2 regions of the Thiorhodovibrio winogradskyi genome follow, and region 2 is predicted to be linked to the other one. Evidence: predicted binding sites of a transcription regulator. Region 2 holds the regulator's gene; the other holds the start of a gene.

Region 1 (3,451 bases), 1.5 Mb from region 2:
CGATCACGATGATCAATGTATTGGCTTTAGCTCTGTTCAGACAAACCGCAAGCGCAATTCAACGCATTGACAGGCAGAGGATCAACGACGCATCTAACCCGACTCCCGGCGACGACTGAATGCCCCTTCATCAGGACGCGAACATACTCTGCAAACGCTCAAGCGCGGCCTCACTGCCCGCAAGCTCGACCAAAGCTCCGTCGTCGCCTGGAATCTGCAGCTGCAGCGTCTCGAAAGCCGGTATTTCAGCCGCTGGCGGACGAGGCCGGCCGTGATGCGCCAGGGCCGCCCAACGGGCGACGATATTCAGGCAAGCATAGTCCGGCTCCGGTGCCTGATAGCTCCAGCTCGCACCATGCTCAGCAACGGTCACCAGATCCGAACCCAGCTCCCAGTAATTAATGACAAGAACACCGGTCACGCTCAGAAGTTTTTGCAGCAGGTCATCAAGCTCTTTGCGCTCCCCGGTTGCGCTGCCGCCCTGATCAAAAAACTGGATGATGGGCACGGCGCCAACGCTCGAGAGCAATCCGGCCAACAATGCGCGATCCGGATTGAGCAACTGCAACTTCTGCGACAAGAGTGAACAATAGGCCGAACGCAAGACACTGTCTTCCCAAACCTCGGCGATCGCCTCCCGAGCCACTTGATGCTTCGCCTTAAAGACCTGGCGCAAAGCCAGATTCGTTGCCAGCATTCGGGTATTTGAAAAACCGAGCCGTACAACGGCGTCCCGGACAGAGGTAATTTCCTTCGCGGCACGAAAACGGGGGCTATTGGTCGCAAATATCAACGCACCAGCAAGGGTTGCGTCGTTTTGTATCAGCTCTGTGAGCTCAGAAACGCCAACATCCGGATCAGCCGTGAGGCTCTGTATACGCAAGGCAACCTCTGGCCGCGCAGGCAACTCCAAGCGATTCGAGTTGATCTGCTCGTAGAGTTTGGCGAGAAAGCCCCCTTCAGCGTCGTCAAGATCCAGTTCATCGACCTGCGTGATAGCGCCGCCAGCTTTTGGGAGCAGAGAGGCAGGCACTCCAAGCAGAAGGCACCGGGCCTGAGTCACGATCGTATCGTCCTCGGAACCCGTCTCATCGAAAAGCTCCACCGGGTCACTCAGGCCGAGACAACTATCGAGCTCGCGCTCAAGCCCATTGCAGGCGCGAACCACATTGCCATCGACCAGGAACAACCGTTGGTTGCCAATCTGGCGTCGCGCCAAGCGTTTGCCCTGGTCTACACGCACCAGTTTTGCATGCGACGCCAGTTCAGTGCGCGCTTGGTCGGACAAGCTCTTGGTGATTTCCATCTGCGCAAGCACGGCAGATGGCGTAATGCCCTCGGACATCGATTCTTTCCCAGCAATCAAGCAAAGCCTCAAGGCTTATAGTCTAGCAAGAACGACGCTGCGAGGAGATAAAACAAGCCAAAAATTAGCAGGACTTAAAAAAGACGGCGGATAATGGATTGTAAGGAGGGAAAAAAGCTTAGCTGTCCAGCCGAGGGCGGCGCAAATCGCCGAGACTCCAGAACTGATCGCCGCGCAGATAACCAGCCGAGACTTGGTCAACCAGGGCCATGGGACGCCCATCATCGTCTCGCTCGGCCACCCAGTCAGTTGGCAGCGAATCGAGCAAGTGCACGCTTGCCAGTCGACCGTCATCCGTCAAGCACAGTCGCACCTGACCGTCGACTTCATGGCGAAATGCCGGCAGAAAACCAGCCGCGAGCGCCGGCGACCTAGCAGCGCTTACCGTGGCATGCGGCGGTGAGAAGATGAGTTGCCTAACGGCTTGTTGCAGCATCATGGATCAGTTCCTCGCGGTCTTCTTAATCCGAATAACGACATATCGGGTTAAAACTTGAAGCACCGCAGCCGATACAGTAAGGGATCGGACCGCCAGGTTCGCCTAAGCCAACAGGAGCCACCAATGGATATGTCTTCCGTATCAGGGGTCGCAAACCTAGCGACAAACGCCAACAACGCCCAGATTAAGGATGCTGTCGGCATCTCCGTGCTCAATAAAGCCCTGGATGCTCAGGTTGAGAGCGCTACTGCCTTGATCAAAAGTGTCGCCGAAAGTCCACAGCCTTCCGCGTTGCCGGACAATGTTGGCGGTAATGTCAACGTAACCGCTTAAATACGGCAGCCAACGATGTGACTTACTTTCATAGTCCCAAACACTTCGGTAATGAAAGCGATCTCTCACGGGGGGCGGCCCAGGGCACGCAAGATCTTGCCTTGGGTCAGCCTCCATCTAGTGAGTAAGCGCCTCAAGCAAATTGACTGAGTCCATGGCTCGCCGGCGCGGCAAAAAATCCAGCAAAGCGTTGCCGCAGGCGAGCACTGGCATCGGCGGTATCGCCCAGAGCCGGCTCTTCATCCTCCTTTTCTTCGGATTGCTCAAGCGACCCGGACATTTCGCGCAGATTCTCCTCCAGCATCTCGCCATGCGCCTGAGCCTCCATGCTCCGCGCTTGCGCGGCGACTCGATAATCCTGGGACGATGGTTCCGCCGGCGCAAGTGCCGCACGCAGGATAACCCGCGCTTTCTCCATGGTGGCCGCGGGATCGTTTGGAACGGGTGAGGTATCGATTGATACCTCGCCGCCGACCGCATAGCGATTGCCGTCAGGTCCGGTTTGGTAGTCGTAACTCGGCGCCTTGGTCACATAACTACCACCCGCAGCCGCATGCGCCTGCTCATGCGCGCGCACTTCCATATCGCGCTGGCGCAGTCCGCTGACCACGACCTCTTCATCGGGCGTGAGTTCCTGCGATTTCGTCTCATCGCCGGATTCTGTCTGTTCTTCCTCCCCTTGCTTGTCCTCGTCCGCCGCTTGAGAACCAGCGACCCGGGGCTCAGCCGAACTCGCGTTGGCCGCCTCGCTGTTGGCAGGCGAATCCCGCGACCATTGCGCATCTTGAGGGATCAGACGCCCGGCGGCCTGATTCAAGGCCGTCATTTTGCCAATGGCAGCGCCCGACTCAACCGCCGGGACAGATGTAGCGAGCGGGATGGAATTCGGGGTGGCAGCCGAAACCTTACTCTCGGTCTCGCCCACCCGACTCGGCAACGGCGCTGACTGACCCGCAGGCACACCTGCGCCTCCAGGCCTGCCTGGATACACATGATGATAGGACTGTACTGCGAAACCAATCTGCATGTCACTGATAACCGCGGTGTTAAAAAGGCGTGACCAATAACCGCGACGAAAATACCGGAAAACCGGGGGGACAGAGAAAATAACGACCGACTATGATGCGACTTGAGCGCGAATCTTGAGCGCCTGTAGACAGGCTAGTCTCGCAACGACTGGCGCACCGACTCGACTGACCTTATCCAGTAACCTTGCCCACGAAGCGCCTCAGGCAGTTTGGCAAGCGCCCGTTCAGCATCGGCACGCGCAGGATAAACGCCAGCGAGCACAACGACGAAATCCTGTGATTTGG
Region 2 (3,451 bases):
CTTACTAATGAAGCTCATGCATTCCCGCGATGTCGGGAGACGTCCGGTTGCCCGTGGAGCTGACTTGGTGCGCCATCCGAGGAAAATGACGCTGTTATTTCCTGGCAAAGGGCTTAGAACCCAAGGCTCGAGAGCAGCGCATCGACATCATCCTGGCTGGACATCACATCCGCCTCGGTGTCCTTGGTATTCGGCACAGCAGGGCCGACTGGCTTGAAACTGTCCAGTTCCGGCTTGGCAGCAGCGGCAGCAGCAGCCGACTGGAGCTTTTCGGGCTCCAGGCGTTCGCCCGAGAGGCGCACCAGCCCGACCAGATTCCCCTCGACCTCCTGCACCAACTTGATGACGCGGGCAATGATCTGGCCCGTCAGATCCTGGAAGTCCTGCGCCATCATGATCTCGGACATCAGGCTGCCAAGCTGCTTGGTTTGATCAGTGGTTTGGCGCAGGAATTCGTCGAGCTCACGGGTCAATTCGCGAAACTGCTCGACACTCAACTTGCGACCGCGAAACTCGGTCCAGCTCCCGGCGAAGCGCGCGGATTCAGCATGCAGCGCCTCGGCAATGGGCAGCCCGGTCTCCACCGCATTTAGGGTACGGTGGGTGGCCTGCTCGGTCATGGTAATGACGTGATTCAGGCGCTGCTTGGCATCTGGAAATTCGGACCGGGTGATTTCGATCAGGCGGGAGTCGTCACGGAAGCTGCGCAGGGCGTCGTGAAGTTCGCGGGTGAGGCGCCCAAGCTCCTCGAACAACTCGCGCTCATAGGGGGCTCCCAGGCGTTGAATGGTCAGGCCAGCTTCATCGACCTGCCCTGACTCGAGTTGCTCGACCAGCAGGCGCGCCAACTCGAGTTGACGTGCCTGTGTTGCTTCATTCTGATGTGGCATGATTTTCTTGCTGCTCCGGAACCAGTGGTAAAGCCAGGGCACCCGCAGTGAACAATGTCAGCCTTCGAGCCGCTCAAAGATTTTATCGATCTTTTCTTTCAACGTTTCGGCCGTGAAGGGTTTGACGATATAGCCATTCACCCCGGCTTGCGCCGCCTCCATGATCTGTTCGCGCTTGGCCTCAGCCGTGACCATTAGCACTGGCAAACTCTTGAGACGCTCATCCGCGCGAATGGCCTTGAGAAGCTCAATGCCTTGCATGTTGGGCATATTCCAGTCGGTCACCAGGAAGTTGAAATCGCCGTTTTTCAGCATTGGCAGCGCGGTGCTGCCATCATCGGCTTCCATGGTGTTGCTGAACCCGAGCTCGCGCAGGAGATTCTTGATGATACGACGCATCGTGGAAAAATCATCCACGATGAGAATTTTCATGCCTTTATCCACTTTCAGCTCCAAACCAACTCGATTAGTAATTAGATGAAGACCACAAACCAACGCCAGCAGTTCAGATTCCGGTCCCCGAGCCCACCCAATCCTGCAGGCGCGCCCTTAGTCTATGAACAGACTGACTGCGGATCTGGCACACACGGGATTCTGTTATTCCCATCACAGCACCGATCTCGCGCAAATTCAATTCCTCGTTGTAGTAGAGCGCCAACACCAGTCGCTCCTTCTCGGGCAGACTGGCAAGGGCTTCCGCCAAAGCGTCGCGAAAATCGTCGCGCTCAAGTGACTCAATCGGCGTCAAACCATCGGCTGGCAACAAGCGATCAGGATCTTGATCTTGACCGAAGAGTTCATCCAGACCCAGCAGATGCACGCCCGCGTTGTCCTGGAGCATGGCATGGAATTCATCCAAACCAACATCCAACTCGGAGGCAATTTCTCGATCACGCGCGGCACGCCCCTCGCGCGCCTCGACGCGCTGAATGGCCTCGGCAATCCGACGGCTGTTGCGATGCACCGAGCGCGGCGCCCAATCCGACCGCCGCAGTTCATCGATCATGGCGCCGCGTATTCGAATCCCGGCGTAGGTAGCAAAGGTGGCGCCCTGCCCGCCCTGAAACTGTCGCGCAGCCTCAATCAGGCCAATCATACCTGATTGAATCAAATCATCGACCTGCACCGAAGCAGGCAGGCGCGCCATCAGGTGATGCGCGATCCGCCGCACCAGGTCGACGTGTTCGGTTACGAGCTGCTCGGGCGACTGCGCGTCGGCATCGCTTCGATAGCCTTGAAGGGGTCGCTTTGCGGTCATGACGGGTGCAAGGTCATGCCTCCCAGTGCTCGACTTGATCGATGTCAGTCTTTGGCATTGTAGCCCGAAAAAAGGACCAAAAGGCCAAGCCTGACAGCCAGGCTAATGCCCGTCGCACGACACCACGCCGGGACATGCCGCCGCTGATTCGCGGTCAGGCTCATGGTCCTGTCCACTCCAGCATCATGAAACGGCGGATCATGGAGCAGCTCTCTCAGGGTGCGACCGCGCCAGTGACTCAGGCCTGTTCGAGCATGCGCTCGACAAAGAAACCAAGACCGCCGCCCCCTCGAGCGGTTTTCCAGCCGTCGACCCGCCGAGCCAGATCATTAAAGGCCCGCGCCGCGGGACTTTCCGGATACAGACTCACCACTGGTACGCGCTTGCGCACAGCCCGGCGCAGATGCTCATCAAGCGGGATGGTGGCCGAGACATCCACCACCACCTCGGGCAAATACTGGGTCAGCACCGTGGACAATTTTTGCGCCAGACGGCGCGCGGCCTCGGCACTGGCCATCATGTTGCAAACCAGATGGAAGCGACGCAAGCCGTGATCCTGATGCAGCACTTTCATCAATGCATAGGCGTCGGTCATGGAGGCTGGCTCGTCGCAGACCACCACCAGCACCTCCTGCACCGCCTTGCAAAAACTGGTGACCGATTCCTGCACTCCGGCGGCGGTATCGACGATCAACACGTCAAGAGGGTCGCGATACGAGCTGAAGGCGCGGATCAGCCCGGCATGCTCGGCCGCGCTTAGGTTAGCCATGGATGCGATGCCCGATGCGGAGGGAATCAACAGGATGCCCTCGGGCCCTTCCACCATGACGTCTTTCAACTCCTCGACCTCGCCGCTAACCAGGTGATGCAGGGTGCGCTCGGGACGCAGTCCGAGCAGCAGATCGGCATTGGCAAGGCCCAGGTCGGCGTCGAACAGCATGACGCGCCGGCCCAGCCGGGCCAGGGCCACGGCCAGGTTGACCGACACATTGGTTTTGCCAACGCCACCTTTACCGCTGGCGATGGCGAGAATTTTCAGCCCGGACTCATAGGCCGACATGAGCGCTCTTCCTAAATGGAACCACCGACTCGAGGATCATACCCTGATCCAGCGGGCCAAGGCGATCAGCGATGGGCGCCGAACCCAGTGGACGCGTCGCCGCGCGCTCGGCTGACGCGCGCATGGAGCCAGTGCGCAGCAGTGGTGTTTCGCGCAATGCCAAACGCGTCAGATAGAGCGTGTCGACGGCATGGAAGTGTTCACCAAGCCCCTGGCCATCGCTGTAGAAAGTGAGCCCGAGGC

The links. Region 2 encodes FliA, which starts transcription of late flagellar genes. Its sites were predicted from a motif close to GCTAAAGTTNNNNNNNNNNCNGCCGATA; they were not measured.
Region 1: a site for FliA is predicted at 1,852-1,879, ahead of Thiowin_RS05855 (YjfB family protein). Genes of this name have one in related genera too.

The regions. Positions count from the first base shown of each region.
Region 1 covers NZ_CP121472.1:1,277,363-1,280,813, reverse strand. The annotation lists gene Thiowin_RS05865 (HDOD domain-containing protein) at 131-1,345, opposite strand; gene Thiowin_RS05860 (hypothetical protein) at 1,485-1,805, opposite strand; gene Thiowin_RS05855 (YjfB family protein) at 1,929-2,138, shown strand; gene Thiowin_RS05850 (putative metalloprotease CJM1_0395 family protein) at 2,272-2,964, opposite strand; gene Thiowin_RS05845 (SPOR domain-containing protein) at 3,300-3,451, opposite strand, start outside.
Region 2 covers NZ_CP121472.1:5,275,406-5,278,856, forward strand. The annotation lists gene Thiowin_RS24160 (protein phosphatase CheZ) at 114-890, opposite strand; gene cheY (chemotaxis response regulator CheY) at 948-1,322, opposite strand; gene Thiowin_RS24170 (RNA polymerase sigma factor FliA) at 1,396-2,148, opposite strand; gene Thiowin_RS24175 (MinD/ParA family protein) at 2,387-3,208, opposite strand; gene flhF (flagellar biosynthesis protein FlhF) at 3,195-3,451, opposite strand, start outside.